One region of the Pseudomonas sp. KH_046_1 genome, then DNA from elsewhere that is predicted to be linked to it. Evidence: predicted binding sites of a transcription regulator. Region 1 holds the regulator's gene; each other region holds the start of a gene.
The links. Region 1 encodes sigma-54, which starts transcription at its own class of promoters, with help from an activator protein. Its sites were predicted from a motif close to ANTGGCATNNANNTTGCTNT; they were not measured.
Positions count from the first base shown of each region.

Region 2: the regulator sigma-54 is predicted to act here: its motif matches at 2,977-2,996, upstream of AC3IT9_RS08975 (CmpA/NrtA family ABC transporter substrate-binding protein).
Region 3: the regulator sigma-54 is predicted to act here: its motif matches at 2,958-2,977, upstream of AC3IT9_RS08655 (circularly permuted type 2 ATP-grasp protein).

Region 1 is NZ_CM174481.1:954,032-960,347, forward strand. Features, by position in the region: gene AC3IT9_RS04200 (HPr family phosphocarrier protein) at 1-89, opposite strand, end outside; gene rapZ (RNase adapter RapZ) at 105-962, opposite strand; gene ptsN (PTS IIA-like nitrogen regulatory protein PtsN) at 965-1,429, opposite strand; gene hpf (ribosome hibernation-promoting factor, HPF/YfiA family) at 1,442-1,750, opposite strand; gene AC3IT9_RS04220 (RNA polymerase factor sigma-54) at 1,825-3,318, opposite strand; gene lptB (LPS export ABC transporter ATP-binding protein) at 3,591-4,316, opposite strand; gene lptA (lipopolysaccharide transport periplasmic protein LptA) at 4,316-4,864, opposite strand; gene lptC (LPS export ABC transporter periplasmic protein LptC) at 4,851-5,423, opposite strand; gene AC3IT9_RS04240 (KdsC family phosphatase) at 5,431-5,955, opposite strand; gene AC3IT9_RS04245 (KpsF/GutQ family sugar-phosphate isomerase) at 5,955-6,316, opposite strand, start outside.
Region 2 is NZ_CM174481.1:1,953,867-1,960,182, reverse strand. Features, by position in the region: gene rlmKL (bifunctional 23S rRNA (guanine(2069)-N(7))-methyltransferase RlmK/23S rRNA (guanine(2445)-N(2))-methyltransferase RlmL) at 1-985, opposite strand, end outside; gene rmf (ribosome modulation factor) at 1,516-1,731, shown strand; gene AC3IT9_RS08980 (quinone-dependent dihydroorotate dehydrogenase) at 1,865-2,884, opposite strand; gene AC3IT9_RS08975 (CmpA/NrtA family ABC transporter substrate-binding protein) at 3,113-4,324, shown strand; gene AC3IT9_RS08970 (ANTAR domain-containing response regulator) at 4,340-4,915, shown strand; gene AC3IT9_RS08965 (nitrate/nitrite transporter) at 5,255-6,316, shown strand, end outside.
Region 3 is NZ_CM174481.1:1,881,925-1,888,240, forward strand. Features, by position in the region: gene AC3IT9_RS08630 (hypothetical protein) at 1-255, shown strand, start outside; gene AC3IT9_RS08635 (PLD nuclease N-terminal domain-containing protein) at 338-529, shown strand; gene speE (polyamine aminopropyltransferase) at 783-1,658, shown strand; gene AC3IT9_RS08645 (hypothetical protein) at 1,848-2,081, shown strand; gene AC3IT9_RS08650 (ribonuclease E inhibitor RraB) at 2,292-2,636, shown strand; gene AC3IT9_RS08655 (circularly permuted type 2 ATP-grasp protein) at 3,010-4,419, shown strand; gene AC3IT9_RS08660 (alpha-E domain-containing protein) at 4,432-5,382, shown strand; gene AC3IT9_RS08665 (transglutaminase family protein) at 5,379-6,188, shown strand; gene AC3IT9_RS08670 (c-type cytochrome) at 6,310-6,316, opposite strand, start outside.

The DNA.
Region 1 (6,316 bases):
GGGAACTGACCCGCCACCCCAACGAATTTTGCAGAAGCGCGAGCATGCAGGCCCAGCTTGTTGATGATTTCGATTTCCAGAGCAGGCATCGCGGTGTGAATCCTTTAGCTGAGGTCGCGGTGGCGAACCTGGACGTTCTTCAGTGATTTTTGCAGCGCCTGCCCCAGACGCTCGGTCAGGTAGACGGAACGGTGATGTCCGCCAGTGCAGCCAATGGCAATGGTGACATAGGCGCGGTTGCTGGCGGCAAAACGCGGCAGCCACTTTAGCAGGTATGTGGAAATGTCCTGAAACATCTCTTCGACATCCGGTTGTGCCGCCAGATAGTCGGCAACCGGTTGATCGAGCCCGGACTGTTCGCGCAATTCCGGTTTCCAGTAAGGGTTGGGCAGGCAGCGCACATCGAACACCAGGTCGGCGTCCACCGGCATGCCACGCTTGAACCCGAAGGACTCCACCAGGAACGCAGTGCCCGGCTCTGGCTGATTCAGCAGGCGCAGTTTGATGGCGTCGCGCAGCTGGTACAGGTTCAGGCTGGTGGTGTTGATCTTGAGATCGGCGAGGTCGGCAATCGGCCCGAGCAGGTCGCTCTCGACGCTGATGGCTTCGGCCAGCGAGCGGTTGGCATTGGTCAGGGGGTGACGTCGGCGGGTTTCCGAGAAGCGCTTGAGCAGGGTTTCTTCGTCGGCGTCCAGGTACAGCACATCGCACTGGATGTGGCGGGCACGGACTTCCTCGAGCAGGTCGGGGAAGCGTGACAGGTGGCTGGGCAGGTTGCGCGCGTCAATGGAAACGGCGACCAGCGGCTGTAACAGCTCGGTATGAACCAAGGCGCGTTCGGCCAACTCCGGCAGCAGGCCGGCAGGCAGGTTGTCGATGCAGTAGTAGCCGTTGTCCTCAAGAACGTTGAGGGCGGTACTTTTACCTGAGCCGGAACGGCCACTGACGATGATCAAGCGCATGATTACTGACCGTTTTGCTCGTCCAGGACAACCTGATACAGGGCTTCGTTGCTTGCAGCACTACGCAGCTTTTCGCGAACTTCCTTGCGGTCGAGCATGCTGGCGATCTGTCGCAGCAGCTCAAGGTGCGCATCGGTGGCGGCTTCCGGGACCAGCAGCACGAACAGCAGGTCAACCGGCGCACCATCGATGGCGTCGAAATCGATAGGGGCGTCCAGGTGCATCAATGCACTGATGGGCGAAACACAGCCCTTGAGACGGCAATGTGGAATAGCGATTCCATTGCCAAACCCGGTGGAGCCGAGTTTTTCACGGGCAATCAGTGCCTCGAAGACATCTTGCATCTCCAGGGCCGGCACTTCGCGGGCGATCAGATTGGCAATTTGTTCGAGGGCTTTCTTTTTACTGCCTCCCGGCACGTTCACCAGGGAACGGCCGGGGGTCAGGATACTTTCAAGTCGGATCATGGGTAGGGAGTGTTAACGACCGGTTGCGCCCTGGAGGAGGCTCTGGGTCTTTTCCTTATGTTTTTTGAGTTGTTTATCCAGCTTGTCGGTGAGTGCGTCGATCGCGGCGTACATATCGGTATGTTCCGCGTTTGCGACCACTTCATTCCCGGGAATATGCAGCGTGGCTTCGATTTTCTGCTTCAGTTTTTCGACGGTCATCGTGACCTGCACATTAGTGATCTTGTCGAAATGTCGCTCCAATCGTTCGAGTTTTTCGCCGATGTAGGTGCGAAGAGGTTCGGTCACTTCCAGTTGGTGTCCACTGATGTTGACTTGCATACAGCTTCTCCTTCGTTGCCAGTGCATAAAGCGGTAGATCAGATGATCTACCACTGGAACGCTGTGGCGTGGCTCTACATCAACCGCTTGCGTTCGCTCGAAGGCGCGATCCCGAGGGATTCGCGGTACTTGGCGACGGTGCGGCGAGCCACCTGAATGCCTTGTGCCTCCAGTAAACCAGCGATCTTGCTGTCACTCAACGGCTTTTTCTGATTTTCCGCGGCAACCAGTTTTTTGATGATCGCCCGGATCGCCGTGGACGAGCATTCGCCGCCTTCGGAGGTGCTTACGTGACTGGAGAAAAAGTACTTCAGTTCATAAATGCCCCGGGGGGTGTGCATGAACTTCTGGGTGGTCACCCGTGAAATCGTCGATTCATGCATGCCGACCGCTTCGGCGATGTCATGCAGGACCAGCGGCTTCATGGCTTCGTCGCCGTACTCCAGAAAGCCGCGTTGATGCTCGACGATCTGGGTGGCAACCTTCATCAGGGTTTCATTGCGGCTTTGCAGGCTCTTGATGAACCAGCGGGCCTCCTGCAACTGATTGCGCATGAAGGTGTTGTCGGCGCTGGTGTCGGCGCGGCGCACGAAACCGGCGTACTGGGCGTTGACCCGCAGACGTGGCACCGACTCCTGATTCAGCTCCACCAGCCAGCGCTCGTTGTCCTTGCGCACGATAACGTCAGGAACGACGTACTCGGCTTCGGTGGACTCGATCTGCGAGCCCGGGCGCGGGTTGAGGCTCTGGACCAGTTCGATGACCTGGCGCAGTTCATCTTCCTTGAGCTTCATGCGGCGCATCAACTGGCTGTAGTCGCGGCTGCCAAGCAGGTCGATGTAATCGGTGACCAGGCGCTTGGCCTCGGCCAGCCAAGGTGTCTTGGCTGGCAATTGACGCAATTGCAGCAACAGGCATTCACCCAGGTTGCGGGCGCCGATGCCGGCGGGCTCGAACTGCTGAATGCGGTGCAGGACGGCTTCGATTTCGTCCAGTTCGATGTCCAGTTCCGGGTCGAAGGCTTCGAGGATTTCCTCGAGGGTTTCGTCCAGGTAGCCCTGATTGTTGATGCAGTCGATCAGGGTCACGGCGATCAGGCGATCGGTGTCGGACATCGGGGCCAGGTTCAGCTGCCACAGCAAGTGGCTCTGCAGGCTTTCGCCGGCCGAGGTGCGGGTGGTGAAGTCCCACTCGTCGTCGTCACTGCTGGGCAGGCTGCTGGCGCTGGTCTGGTAAACGTCCTCCCACGCGGTGTCGACGGGGAGTTCGTTGGGGATGCGCTCGTTCCAGTCACCTTCATCGAGGTTATCAACCGTCGGGGCGCTTTCCTGGTAGGAGGGCTCCTGGATGTCAGTGTTGGGCTTTTGTTCGGCGTTGTCGGCCAAGGGGTCGGAATTGTCGAAGTCGTCGCCTTCTTCCTGGCGTTCGAGCATCGGATTGGACTCCAGGGCCTCCTGGATTTCCTGTTGCAGGTCCAGGGTCGACAATTGGAGCAGGCGGATGGCCTGTTGCAGCTGCGGTGTCATCGTCAGCTGCTGGCCCATTCTCAAGACTAGCGATGGTTTCATGGCAGGGGCTTAACACCTTATTCGCCGGCGCACATGCGCCATCCACTACAGGGCGCCGGGGCGCCAAACATAAGCAAATTATATGCCTGAAACTGAATGGTTTGCCTAGAGCGCTGTAACAATAAAAGCTGCAAAGTTTTGTTGACAGGTTGCTCCGGCTGGCTCCTGAACATCTTTGAAGCGTCGGGTTTGCCTGGAGCGCTGTAACAATAAAAAAGAGTTGATTTTTTATCGAGACAAGCGCCCGTCGACTGCTCTGGCACCTCGGTGTCTTACAGGCGGAATTCGTGGCCCAGGTACACTTCCTTCACCAGGTCGTTGGCCAGGATGGTTTCAGCGTCGCCTTCAGCGATCAGTTGACCGTCATTGACGATATAGGCGGTTTCACAGATATCCAGGGTTTCACGAACGTTGTGGTCCGTGATCAGCACGCCAATGCCTTTGGCCTTGAGGTGGTGAATGATCTGCTTGATGTCACCGACCGAAATCGGGTCCACGCCGGCGAAGGGTTCGTCGAGGAGGATGAATTTCGGGTTGGTGGCCAGGGCGCGGGCGATTTCAACGCGGCGGCGCTCACCACCGGACAGGCTCATGCCGAGGTTGTCGCGGATGTGGCTGATGTGAAATTCCTGCAACAGGCTTTCCAGCTCTTTGCGACGACCGGCCTTGTCGAGCTCCTTGCGGGTCTCGAGGATGGCCATGATGTTGTCGGCCACCGACAGTTTGCGGAAGATCGATGCTTCCTGCGGCAAGTAGCCGATACCGGCCTTCGCGCGGCCATGCATCGGCTGGTGGCTGACGTCCAGGTCATCGATCAGGACGCGGCCCTGGTCGGCCTGTACCAGGCCGACAATCATGTAGAAGCAGGTGGTCTTGCCGGCGCCGTTCGGGCCAAGCAGGCCGACAATCTGACCGCTGTCGATGGACAGGCTGACGTCGCGCACGACCTGGCGGCTCTTGTAGCTCTTGGCCAGATGCTGAGCTTTCAGAGTTGCCATTACTGAGCCTTTTTCTCGTCGGTTTTCTTCTTCGGCTGGATCACCATGTCAATACGCGGGCGCGCCTCGGTGACCTTGCTGCCTGTGGCGCGACCGGCGCTGGCGAGCTTCTTGTCCGTGTCGTAGACAATTTTCTCGCCTTGGGTGACGTTGTTGTCCTTGTCGACAACTTTGGCCTTGTCGATCAGTACGACGCGATTTTGCGCGGCGTGATACTGGATCGTCACGCCCCAGCCCTGAACAGGCTTGGTATCGCCAGCTGTTTGCAATTGCTCGAAGTACGCCAGGTTGCCCACCGAGGTCACTACGTCGATGTCGCCAGCCGGGGTGCGGGTAATGGTAACGGTGTTGCCTGTCACCTTCATCGAGCCTTGGGTGATGATCACGTCACCCTTATAGGTAGCAATACCTTGCTTGTCGTCCAGTTGGGCATCGTCGGCCTGAATGCGGATAGGCTGCTGTTGATCTTCCGGCAGAGCCCAGGCGCTCACGCTTCCCAGTGCTGCGCCCAGACTGAGCAAAATCGGGAGGGTTTTAACGAGCCTCATACTGTCCTCTTACGTTCGATAGCAGGTGTATCCTGCTTTCTTTCAAATACGCCTTCATTCCCTTGCCAGTCGATACACCGCCAGCGCCGTCGATTCTAACGTCTTGCTCGGTCTGCGCATATTGCTGCTGCGGGAACACGGTCATGCGGGTGCTGGTGATCAGGGTTTTACGGTTTTTCTCGTCAAAGCGCGTGATACGCACGTCATCGATCAGTTCGACCTGTGTGCCATCAGGGTTGACCTCGCCGCGCAGGCTCTGGACGTGCCACGGGAATTCAGTGCCGCGGAACACATTCAGGTCGGGGTTGGTCAGCAATGTCACCTCGGTCGCTTTCAGGTGCTCGACCTTGTCGGACACCAGATCATATTGCAGCTTGCCGTCCGGCAGGTACTGCACGCTGTGGGCGTTGATGGCGTAATAGTCGATCGCGCTTTCATCGACCGGCGTTACCGGCTTGTCGAGGAAGCGTTCCGGGCTGATGTTCCAGTAGCCAACCGCGGCGAATATCGCCGCGATGCAACTGAACATCAGGGTGTTGCGAAACTTTTTGCTCAGCATAGTGGGCTCACAGGTACGCCGCATTGGCCGCATCGAGGCGGTCCTGGGCGCGCAGGATCAATTCGCAGAATTCGCGAGCGGCACCTTCGCCGCCACGGGCGAGGGTGATGCCGTGAGCGTGTTCACGCACGAAGCTGGCGGCATTGGCCACCGCCATGCCCAGGCCGACGCGGCGAATCACCGGCAGGTCCGGCAGGTCATCGCCGAGGTAGGCCACCTGTTCATAGCTCAGGTTGAGTTGGGCCAGTAGCTCATCGAGTACCACCAGTTTGTCTTCGCGCCCCTGATACAGATGCGGGATGCCGAGGTTTTTGGCCCGTCGCTCGACCACCGGGGTCTTGCGGCCACTGATGATGGCCGTCTGCACGCCAGCGGCCATCAGCATCTTGATACCCTGGCCGTCGAGTGTGTTGAAGGTCTTGAATTCGCTGCCGTCTTCGAGGAAGTACAGGCGCCCGTCGGTCAGCACGCCATCGACATCGAACACTGCCAGTTTGATCTGTTTGCCGCGTTGCAACAGGTCCGCACTCATTACATTACTCCTGCACGCAGCAAGTCGTGCATGTTCAAGGCGCCGACCGGGCGGTCTTCTCGGTCGACCACGACCAGCGCGTTGATTTTATGATCTTCCATGATTTTCAGCGCTTCGGCGGCGAGCATCTCGGCGCGGGCAGTCTTGCCATGTGCAGTCATGACCTGGTCGATTGTAGCGCTATGGATGTCGATGCTACGGTCCAGCGTGCGGCGCAAGTCACCGTCGGTAAAGATCCCGGCCAGCTTTCCATCGGCTTCCAGGATCACGGTCATGCCCAGGCCTTTGCGGGTCATTTCCATTAGCGCGTCCTTGAGCAGGGTGCCGCGCTGGACCTGCGGCAGTTCCTGGCCTGCGTGCA
Region 2 (6,316 bases), 1.0 Mb from region 1:
GGCTCGCCTCATCACCCAGACGCTCGCCGTACGGAGGGTTGCAGATCACCAGGCCTTTCTGGTTCTGGTCCGGGCGCGGCTCGAAAGTCGCGACTTCGCCCTGGTAGATCTTGATCCACTCGCTCAGGCCGGCACGCTCGACGTTGTTGCGGCCCGGTTGAATCAGCCGTGGATCGGCTTCGTAGCCGCGGATCCACAATGGTGTCTTGGCCAGACCGGCAGCGGCGCGCTCGGAAGCTTCTTCGTGCAGTTTTTTCCACAACGCCGGGACGTGACCGAGCCAGGCGGTGAAGCCCCACTGCTCGCGACGCAGGTTCGGCGCGATGTCGGCGGCGATCATCGCCGCTTCGACCAGGAAGGTGCCGACACCGCACATCGGGTCGGCCAGTGCGCCGCCTTCGGCCGCGATACGTGGCCAGCCGGAACGGATCAGGATGGCGGCCGCGAGGTTTTCCTTCAGCGGTGCCGCACCTTGCTGCAGGCGATAGCCGCGCTGGTGCAGGCTGTGGCCCGACAGGTCCAGGGAAAGAATGGCTTCGCCGCGGTCCAGGCGCAGGTGAATGCGCAGGTCCGGGTTGAGCTTGTCGATGGACGGACGGTCGCCTTGCGGGGTGCGCAGTTTGTCGACGATGGCGTCCTTGACCTTCAGCGCGCCGAAGTGGGTGTTGTCGATACCCGAGCCATGGCCGCTGAATTCGACGGCCAGTGTGCCGTCATTGAGCATGTGGTCTTGCCACTCGATGTCCAGCACGCCGTGGTACAGGTCTTCGGCGTCCTTCATCGGGAAACGCTTGAGCACCAGCAGCACACGGTTGGCCAGGCGCGACCACAGGCACAGGCGATAAGCGGTTTCCATGGTGGCCATGCCGCGCACGGCAGAGGTGTGCTCGCGCGCTTCCTCAAGGCCAAGCCCGACGGCTTCCTCGATGAGCAGGCCTTCAAGGCCTTTTGGGCAAGTGAGGAAGAGTTCGAAATGATCGGACATGGGAATTCCAGAACCTTTAGCTGAGTGACCGGGCAACGCATTGCCGGTCCGTTTTTCAATCAGGCGCTTTTCTCGAAGAGCGCCCGCGTGGCACGAAGGTGTGCCGTTCCACCCCTGCTGCCCGGGTTAAATGAGCTTAGATGCAAGGACAGAAAAAAAAGTTGATGCAACAAAATGTCATAAGTCGACCCTTCGTCGAATAGTGCTTCCCGGCAACGGGAGCCATTCTCACTAAAGGATTAAGCCCATCATCCAGCGCAGGGCCGATCATACCGGGGTTTGGCCAATAAATACGCTAAAAACACGCTGTTACTTATGGCCTTAGCACATGAATAGTTACGTCCTTATGACAAAACGATCATTCCCTCGATGTGACGCATTGGTTAGAACTCAATACAGGTTGGCGCCGCAATGACGCCAACACCTTGGCTCGTCACGCCGGCAACGAGCCGCCAACGGCAGAGTTTTTCTGCCAGACCTCAATAGAGGTCGACGCGATAAATACAGTCAACAAGTGAGGGCAACACCCTATGAGAAGACTTAAGCGTGATCCGTTGGAAAGAGCATTTTTGCGCGGATATCAATATGGCGTTGGTGGCAAATCCCGTGAGCTTTGCCCATTTACTCTACCGTCGGTACGTCAAGCCTGGATCAACGGCTGGCGAGAAGGACGCGGCGACAACTGGGACGGTATGACCGGCACTGCGGGAATCCACAGACTCAACGAACTTCACGCCGTCGGCTAATTACAGGGCACAACACTCCGACACGACAATCTGAACTTGTACTGAATTAACCACGCACGTCCCATCCGGACGGCGGGCTCCGGCCCAGGGGCTCCTTTATGGAGCCCTTTTTTATGCCTGCTCCTACAGGGGATCAGCGTAGCGCTGCGATTGCGTCTACCGACTCGCGAATCAGCGCCGGGCCTTTGTAGATGAAGCCCGAGTAGATCTGCACCAGGCTCGCGCCTGCGGCGATTTTCTCCGCCGCGTGCTTGCCTTCGGTAATACCGCCCGCCGCAATGATCGGCAAACGTCCGCCCAGCTCCGACGCCAGCACTTGCACCGTGTGGGTGCTCTTGTCGCGAACCGGCGCGCCGGACAAACCACCAGCTTCTTCGCCGTGCTCCATACCTTCGACGCCTACGCGGCTCAGGGTGGTGTTAGTCGCAATGACCGCATCCATCCCGGTTTCGATCAGCGCCTGCGCAACTTGTGCGGTTTCTTCGTCGCTCATGTCCGGCGCGATCTTGATCGCCAGCGGTACATGCTTGCCATGACGCAATGCCAGTTCCGCGCGGCGCTCGGCCAGATCGGCCAGCAACTGCTTGAGCGAATCACCGAATTGCAGGCTGCGCAGGCCCGGCGTGTTCGGCGAGCTGACGTTGACCGTCACATAGCTGGCGTGGGCGTAGACCTTGTCCAGGCAGATCAGGTAGTCGTCCACGGCACGCTCGACCGGCGTATCGAAGTTCTTGCCGATGTTGATGCCCAGCACGCCCTTGTACTTGGCCGCCGCCACGCGGGCCAGCAGGTGATCGACGCCGAGGTTGTTGAAGCCCATGCGGTTGATGATCGCCTCGGCTTCCGGCAAACGGAACAGGCGCGGCTTCGGGTTGCCCGGCTGCGGACGCGGGGTGATGGTGCCGATTTCGACAAAACCGAAACCCAGTTGGGCAAAACCATCGATGGCCGCGCCATTCTTGTCCAGGCCGGCGGCCAGCCCCACAGGATTGGGGAAGTCCAGGCCCATGACATTCACCGGCAGCTTCGCCGGGGCCTTGCACAGCAAGCCGTTGAGCCCAAGACGCCCGCCCGCGCCGATCAGGTCCAGGGACAGATCGTGGGAGGTTTCCGGGGAGAGTTTGAACAACAGCTGACGGGCCAGGGTGTACATGGGCGGATTTGACTCGATTGGCGGCGAATTGAGGCGGCGATTATAGCCGGGCAACGGGGTGGCAAGCGAGGCGCGTGATCAAATCAACGGATAATGGCATATGCCTTGCACCACTCTGGGCACCAGCACCCATGCCAACGACCGAATGTGTGCAAAGACAATGGCGTCGTCCCCGGCCTGCTCATGCAAGAACTCGGGACGACGTTTTTTTTGCAAGGTGAACACGCGATGAATGAACCGTCAGCCGGCCCTCTGGCCTGGGTCAATGGCAGCGATGCCCCGGAAAAAACCGAAATCAATCTCGGCTTCATGGCCCTGAGCGACTGCGCCTCGGTGGTTGTCGCCGCCACCCAGGGCTTCGCCCAACCCCACGGCCTGACCCTGAACCTCAAGCGTCAATCGTCCTGGGCCAACCTGCGGGACAAACTGGTCAGCGGCGAACTCGATGCCGCCCACAGCCTCTACGGCCTGGTTTACGCCGTTCACCTGGGCATCGGTGGCGTGGCCGCGACCGACATGGCTGTGTTGATGGGCCTGAATCAGAACGGCCAGAGCATCAACCTGTCCCGCGGCTTGCAGACACTTGGAGTGACCAGTCCTGAAGCACTGGATCGGCACGTGCACCAAACTCGCTCAAAACTCACCTTCGCTCAGACGTTTCCCACCGGCACCCACGCCATGTGGCTGTATTACTGGCTCGCCAGCCAAGGCATACACCCGCTGCTGGATGTCGACAGCGTGGTGGTGCCGCCGCCGCAGATGGTCGCGCACCTGCGGGCCGGGCGTATCGACGGGTTCTGCGTCGGCGAACCCTGGTCCGCCAGCGCCGTGCAACAGGACCTCGGCTTCACCCTGGCCACGACTCAGACCATCTGGCCCGATCATCCGGAAAAGGTCCTCGGCTGCACCCGTGCGTTCGTCGAGCAATACCCCAATACCGCCCGGGTGTTGGTGATGGCGGTTCTGGAAGCCAGCCGCTTCATCGAAGAAAGCACCGAGAATCGCCGCAGTACCGCACAATTGCTCAGTGCCGCGCAGTACCTTGACGCGCCACTGGACTGCATCGAACCACGCCTGCTGGGCGAATACGCCGACGGCCTTGGCCACCGCTGGCAAGACCCGCACGCGCTGCGCTTGCATGGGGATGGCGAGGTCAACCTGCCGTACCTGTCCGACGGCATGTGGTTCATGACCCAGTTCCGCCGCTGGGGCTTGTTGCGCGATGATCCGGACTATCTCGCGGTGGCCCGGCAGGTCCAGCAACTGGACCTCTACCGTGAAGCCGCCCGTGCCGTCGGCGTCGCTTCATCAGCCGAGCAAATGCGCAGCAGTCAGTTGATCGACGGCAAGATCTGGGACGGCTCGGACCCGGCCGGTTATGCCCGCAGTTTCAAACTGCACGCCATGAGCGACAGCTCGCACCGATCCGCCAGCCGCTGACAGGAGACCACGAACATGCTGCGTATCCTGCTGATCAACGACACCGCCAAAAAAGTCGGACGCCTGAAGGCCGCCCTGACCGAGGCCGGATTCGAAGTGATCGATGAATCCGGCCTGACCATCGACTTGCCCGAACGCGTCGAAACGGTGCGTCCGGATGTGATTCTGATCGATACCGAGTCACCGGGGCGCGATGTCATGGAACAAGTGGTGCTGGTGACTCGCGACCAGCCACGACCGATTGTGATGTTCACGGACGAACATGACCCCGATGTGATGCGACAGGCGATCAAGTCCGGGGTCAGCGCCTACATCGTCGAAGGCATTCACGCACAACGCCTGCAGCCGATTCTCGACGTGGCCATGGCACGCTTCGAGAGCGACCAGGCCTTGCGTGCCCAGTTGCATGCCCGCGACCAGCAATTGGCCGAGCGCAAGCGCATCGAACTGGCCAAGGGACTGCTGATGAAGATGAAGGACTGCAACGAGGAAGAGGCCTACACGCTGATGCGCCGCCAGGCGATGAGCCGCCAGCAGAAGCTGATACAAGTGGCGGAGCAGATTATTGCCATGAGCGAGTTGCTCGGCTGAAACCCAGTGGTGAATGTTCTATCGCATTCGCGAGCAAGCCCGCTCCCACAGGTGATTTGTGTTCGACGCCATTCCCTTGTGGGAGCGGGCTTGCTCGCGAATGGCAGCGACTCGATTTCGGTTGTTGGCACAAATCTCGCTATGTAATCGATACAGGTAACCAACGGCGGTTGCCCCACCTACGACAAAGACGTCGCGCACCTCATTTGCCCTTGGCGGATCGGGTGGCGGCGTTTTTTCGTTTTGGCCCCACAGCACGGGGCCGGTGGTGCGGCCGTAACGGCGCCCCACCTGCAAGCTCATGACTCCTTTCGAGACTCTTCACAGCTGAGGTGCGCGATGAATTCAAGCTTCTGGAAATCCGGCCATACACCTACATTGTTCGCAGCCTTCCTCTATTTCGACCTGAGCTTCATGGTCTGGTACGTGCTCGGCCCTTTGGCGGTACAGATCGCCGCCGACCTGCACCTGACGACGCAGCAACGGGGTCTGGTGGTCGCCACGCCGATTCTGGCCGGGGCGGTGTTGCGCTTCGTGATGGGGATGCTGGCTGATCGCCTGTCGCCCAAAACCGCCGGCCTGATCGGCCAGGTCATCGTGATCTGCGCCCTGTTCGGCGCCTGGAAACTCGGGATCCACAGCTACGAGCAAGCGTTGCTGCTGGGCCTGTTCCTCGGCATGGCCGGCGCTTCGTTCGCCGTCGCCCTGCCCCTGGCCTCGCAGTGGTATCCACCGCAGCATCAAGGCAAGGCCATGGGCATCGCCGGCGCGGGCAACTCGGGCACGGTGCTTGCCGCATTGATCGCTCCGGTACTGGCGGCGGCGTTTGGCTGGAGCAACGTGTTCGGCTTTGCCCTGATTCCGTTGATCCTGACCCTGATCGTCTTCGCCTGGCTGGCCCGCAATGCCCCCGAGCGGCCAAAAGCCAAATCCATGGCCGACTACTTCAAGGCCCTGGGTGATCGTGACAGCTGGTGGTTCATGTTTTTCTACAGCGTGACGTTCGGTGGATTCATCGGTCTGGCCAGCGCCCTGCCAGGTTATTTCAACGACCAGTACGGCCTGAACCCGGTGACTGCCGGCTACTACACCGCTGCCTGCGTGTTCGGCGGCAGCCTGATGCGCCCCTTGGGTGGTGCACTGGCTGACCGGTTCGGCGGCATTCGGACCCTGTTGGCGATGTACACCGTCGCGGCGACCTGCATTGCCGTGGTCGGCTTCAACCTGCCGAGTTCCTACGCCGCACTGGCGCTTTTCGTCTGCACCATGCTCGGTCTGGGTGCAGGCAATGGCGCGGTATTCCAGTTGGTGCCCCAGCGTTTTCGCCGGGAAATCGGTGTGATGACCGGCCTGATCGGCATGGCCGGCGGCATCGGCGGGTTTGCCCTCGCGGCCGGCATG
Region 3 (6,316 bases), 930 kb from region 1:
TTCAATCTCAAGCCCAAGCAACTGGCCAAGACCGAAGCCCTGACCGCGCTCAATCGCATCCAGGTGCAGATGAGCAGCATGAATAAGGAAAACGGTGGCTACACGCTGATGAATTTCAGCCAGTTGCTCGATGACGAACTGCAGGTGGTCCTGGTCTACGGCAATGACCTGCCACGGGTGCTGGAATTGTGCGCCGAAGTCGGCATCGCAGCCGCGCCATCCCTGGAAGCCCTGAAAGTGGCGATCCACGTCTGATAGCAAAATACTGTCAATAAAAGGGAACCCTTGCGACGACCGTCTATCCTGAGGGGGCATATCACTCTTTGGGAGCGTCACCATGGGTTCCACGTTCAACAGCCTGGTTGCCTTGATCATTTTTGTCCTGGACATCTGGGCCATCATCAACGTGTTCAAAAGTAGCGCCGAGACCGGGATGAAAATCCTCTGGGTGTTGTTGATCGCGCTGTTGCCGGTGCTGGGACTGATCATCTGGGCCATCGCCGGGCCGCGGGGCAACGTCAAACTCTGAGCGTCGACACTGAACCTGTGGGAGCGAGCCTGCTCGCGAAGAACGATGACGCGGAGCCACTGAAACACCGCATCGCCTGCTTCGCGAGCAGGCTCGCTCCCACAATGTTCTGCGGGTACTTCGATGACGAAGGTTCGACCTGTCATGTTCCGCGACGTAGAATGCGCGCCTTTCCCGGTCAATCGAGACGCTCGATTGGCCATCATGGGCGGGTAACCGTCCGTTGCCACCCGCATTCATCGGAGCACTTCCCATGAGCAATACCCCGACCAGCGACTACCTGGAAACCCTCTACGAAGGCTACGGCCAGCGTTTTCGCATGGAAAAACTGCTGCACGAAGTGCGCACCGAGCACCAGCACCTGGTGATCTTCGAAAACCCGCGCATGGGCCGGGTGATGGCGCTGGACGGCGTGATCCAGACCACCGAAGCCGACGAGTTCATCTACCACGAAATGCTCACCCACGTGCCGATCCTGGCGCACGGTGCTGCCAAGCGCGTGCTGATCATCGGCGGCGGTGATGGCGGCATGTTGCGTGAAGTGGCCAAGCACCGCAGTGTCGAGCACATCACCATGGTCGAGATCGACGGCACCGTGGTCGACATGTGCAAGGAATTCCTGCCGAACCACTCCAAGGGTGCATTCGATGATCCACGCCTGAACCTGGTGATCGACGACGGCATGCGTTTCGTCGCCACCACCACTGAAAAGTTCGACGTGATCATTTCCGATTCCACCGACCCGATCGGGCCGGGCGAAGTGCTGTTCTCGGAAAACTTCTACCAGGCCTGCCACCGTTGCCTGAACGAAGGCGGCATCCTGGTGACGCAGAACGGCACGCCGTTCATGCAGATCGAAGAAGTGAAGACCACCGCCGGTCGCCTGCGCAGCCTGTTCCCGGACTGGCACTTCTACCAGGCCGCCGTGCCGACCTACATCGGTGGCTCGATGACCTTCGCCTGGGGCGCCACCAATACCGCTTATCGCAAGTTGTCCCGCGAAACCCTGCAACAGCGCTTCACGGGCAGCGGCATCATCACCCGCTACTACAATCCTGAAATCCACATCGGCGCCTTCGCCTTGCCTCAGTATGTGTTGCAGGCGATAAACAAGCCAAGTAACGACTGATCTTTCTGTCTACGCACCAATCCTGTGGGAGCGGCGGTGCGGCGATCCGACTTGCTCGCGAAAGCGGTGTATCAGTCAACAATTCTGTCAACTGACATACCCTCTTCGCGAGCAAGTCGGAACAATTAGCCAGCTAACAAGGTCGAGATAGAGATAAGCCCATCCATGGGTTTTATCGAGGAGGCACCAATGCAAAAGTGGAAAGTCACTTTCGTGGATGATCATGGCGAAACCATCGACGAAGTCTTTGAGTGCACCGAGCGCCCGGACTACGAGCGTGCCGCCAAGCTCATCAAGGCCCGGCTTCTTCCTGTCGCTGCCGAACTGGATCTGAACGATCTGGAAGGGCGGACCACTGATGCGTGCGTCAAAGAGCTCAAGTCCCAGAACAGCATTCAAATCCTCGGCATTACTCCAATCTGAGCAACACCTCTCGCATTCACATCCAGGCCTTGGCAGAGGCTCTATCTTGAGGCTACTCTGCAGGCGAGATCAGCGAATGAATCGCTAAGGTCTGGTCTTGTCAGCTCCATGCTTGTTTCCCGCCGGCACATCGGTTGCCGTCGCTCGCGCTGTTCGGTTGCGGGTGAGGGAGTACGGAAAGTCTATCCATCGTTTTGAGGAGGACGTTTCATGAGCACAGCCTATCAAGAAGACATCAGCAGCAGTGTGCTGCGCCGCATGAAAGAAGGCGGTTTTGACTTTTCGCGGTTTCATCCCATCGAGTTCTACGCCATTTTCCCGGACGAGGAGCGGGCACGCAGGGCGGCAGGTCATTTCCACCGTGGTGAATCCCTGAATGCGCAAATCAGTGTGCGCGACGACGGCGCCTGGGCGCTGGAGCTGTGCAAGGTCATGTATGCCACCTACGACGACATCGGCGACTTCGAACAAGGTTTCGAAGCAGTGGTTGAGCCGTTGGGCGGCATCATCGAAGGCTGGGGTGTGAAGCAGGAGGTACGAGGGCGACTCGCATAACCTTATGAACAGTGACAACCAGCAATGACGGCTGACCTTCGGGTTGGCCGTTTTCATTTTCGCCGACAGGACATTGAACACGACCCCGTAGGAGCTGCGGTGCGGCGATCCGACTTGCCAGCGAAGGCGTCCCCGAAGAGCGACGCATGACTCATGGGCCCCTTCGCCAGCAAGCTGGCTCCTACAGACTATGCTGGTGATAGGCGATCACAGCGCCTTGCAATGAAGCGGGGGCAATCAGGTTGGGGCATTTGTCGCACAGGATTGGTGCGTTGCGTGCGTCTTGATTATCCAACCGATTGAAATCTAAGCGTTTATGCCGATGGCACGGGCCTTGCGAAGGTCTGGACGTCCGAGTGACAAGGAGTACGGCATGATCCGCACCTATTTTGATGAGATGTACGATGCCGGCGGCCAGGTCCGCCCGCATTATCGGGAGTTTGCCCGTTGGCTGGCCGAGACGCCTGACGAGCTTTTGGCACAACGGCGACGCGAGGCCGATCTGCTGTTTCATCGCGCCGGGATTACTTTCACGCTCTACGGTGATGAGCAAGGGACAGAGCGCCTGATTCCCTTCGACACCATCCCCCGCAGTATCCCCGCCAGCGAATGGCGGATTGTCGAGCGCGGCTGCATCCAGCGGGTCAAGGCGTTGAACATGTTCCTCGCCGACCTTTACCACGAGCAGCGCATCATCAAGGCCGGCATCATTCCGGCCGAGCAGGTGCTGGCCAACGAGCAGTACCAGTTGGCAATGCAGGGCCTGGATCTGCACCGCGATATCTATTCGCACATCTCCGGCGTCGACCTGGTGCGCGACGGCGACGGCACGTATTACGTGCTCGAAGACAATCTGCGTACACCGAGCGGTGTCAGCTACATGCTCGAAGACCGCAAGATGATGATGCGCCTGTTCCCCGAGCTGTTCGCGGCGCAACGCATCGCCCCCATCGACCACTACCCGAACCTGTTGCTCGATACCCTGAAAAGCTCAAGCCCCATCGATAACCCGAGCGTGGTGGTGCTGACGCCGGGGCGCTTCAACAGTGCGTTCTTCGAACATGCGTTCCTGGCGCGGGAAATGGGTGTGGAGCTGGTGGAGGGCGCGGACCTGTTCGTGCGTGACGACAAGGTCTACATGCGTACCACCGACGGGCCGAAAGCGGTCGACGTGATTTATCGTCGCCTCGACGACGCCTTCCTCGATCCCCTGGCCTTCAACCCGGAATCGATGCTCGGTGTGCCGGGGCTGCTGTCGTCCTACCGTTCCGGCAACGTGGTGCTGGCCAATGCCATCGGCACGGGGGTGGCGGACGACAAGTCGGTGTACCCGTTCGTTACCGACATGATCCGTTTCTACCTCGATGAAGAACCGATCCTGAAGAACGTTCCTACGTGGCAATGTCGTAATCCCTCTGAGCTTTCCCACGTGTTGGCCAATCTTCCAGAACTGGTGGTCAAGGAAACCCAAGGCTCCGGCGGGTACGGAATGCTGGTGGGGCCGGCAGCGACGGCGGCGGAAATCGAAGCCTTCCGCGCGCGGATCATCGCCAAGCCCCATGCGTATATCGCGCAACCGACGTTGTCGCTGTCGACCTGTCCGACCTTTGTCGAAAACGGTATTGCACCACGCCACATCGACTTGCGGCCGTTTGTCCTGTCGGGCCGTGAAACCCGGGTCGTGCCCGGCGGCTTGACCCGCGTCGCCCTGCGCGAAGGCTCCCTGGTGGTCAATTCCTCCCAGGGCGGCGGAACCAAGGACACCTGGGTGGTCGAGGATTAAAGGAAGCCTGTCATGTTAAGTAGAACTGCCTCGGATTTGTATTGGATGTCGCGTTACCTGGAGCGGGCGGAAAACCTCGCACGGATGCTCGACATCAGTTATTCGCTGTCGCTGATGCCGCAGGACGGTCGTGGCGATGGTTTGCACGAACTGGCCATGCCGCTGCTGATCACCGGCACCCTTGACGATTACCTGGAGCGCCATGGCGAACTGCATGCCGAACGGCTGCTGCATTTTTTCGCCCTGGATGCGGCCAACCCGGCGAGCATCTACAGCTGCCTCGGTGCCGCACGGGCCAGCGCCCATGCGGTGCGTGGGCGCATCACCGCCGACATGTGGGAAAACATCAACGCCACCTGGCTGGAAATTCGCGGCATCGCCGAACAGGGCCTCAGTCGCTACGGCATGAGCCGTTTCTGCGAGTGGATCAAGGAACGTTCCCACCTGTTCCGGGGCGCGTCCTACGGCACCATCATGCGTAACGATGCGTTTCGTTTCATTCGTCTGGGGACCTTTATCGAACGGGCGGACAACACCTTGCGCCTGCTCGATGCCCGCTACGAAATGGCCGGCGATCAGGCCGAAGCGGTCAGCGATGGCACCGCCCATGCGTATTACCAATGGAGCGCGTTGTTGCGGGCGTTGTCGTCGTTCGAGGCCTACACGGAAATCTACCGCGACGCCCCCGGCGCCCGGCATGTCGCCGAATTGCTGTTGCTGCGGGTCGATGTACCGCGATCCCTGCGCGCCTGCACCGAAGAAATCGACCTGATCCTCGCGCAATTGCCGGGGGCCAATGGTCGTCCCGCACAACGCCTGGCGGCAGAAATGGACGCACGCCTGCGCTACACCGGCATCCATGAAATTCTCGAAGAAGGCCTGCACGCCTGGCTGACCGAGTTCATCCCGCTGGTGCGCCAGTTGGGTAACGCGATTCACAGTTCTTATCTGGAGGCCGCATGAGACTTTCCATTAGCCACGAGACCACCTATCACTACGAAGACAAGGTGCGGGCGAGCATCCAGTATCTGCGCCTGACTCCCCACGACAGCGAGCGCCAGCACGTGCTTAGCTGGCAGCTCGACTTGCCGCGTCCGGTGCGGGCGCAGCTCGATCCGTTCGGCAACATCCTGCATGTGCTGACCATGGACGAGCCCCATGAAGCGATCATTATCGGCGCCCGTGGCCAGGTCGATATCGACGAATGGCGTGAGGCCGAACACGAGAGCCAGTCGGCACTGCCGTTTCTGCGCTTCACCCGTTTGACCGAAGCCGACGCCGCCCTGCGTGCGTTCGCCGAGAAGGAGTGCAAGCAACGCCGCGATCGCACGGCGTTGATCGATCTGATGCATGGCCTCAACCAGCATATGACCTACACGCCGGGTTCCACGGAAGTGGACACCAGCGCGGCCCAGGCCTTTGCCGGACGCTCCGGCGTGTGTCAGGACCACACCCACGCGTTTCTCGCCTGCACCCGCAGCCTGGGCATTCCCGCGCGTTATGTGTCGGGCTATCTGTACAGCGAAAACAGCGAACACCTGGCCAGCCACGCCTGGGCCGAAGCCTGGCTGGATGACGCCTGGTACAGCTTCGACGTGACCAATGAACTGGCCCGGCCGGAACGCCATCTGAAACTGGCGGTGGGCCTGGATTACCTGGATGCCTGCCCGGTGCGCGGGATGCGCCGGGGCGGTGGGTGTGAGCAGATGCACGCCAAGGTGCTGGTTTCACCGACGCCAGCGCCGGTGATTTCGGTTCAACAGCAGTAACTGGATACCCCGCAGAACCTTTGTGGGAGCGAGCCTGCTCGCGAAAGCGATTTTTCAGTCAGGACTTTGTCGCTGACACACCGCCTTCGCGAGCAGGCTCGCTCCCACAGGACAATGTGGGTCAGGGC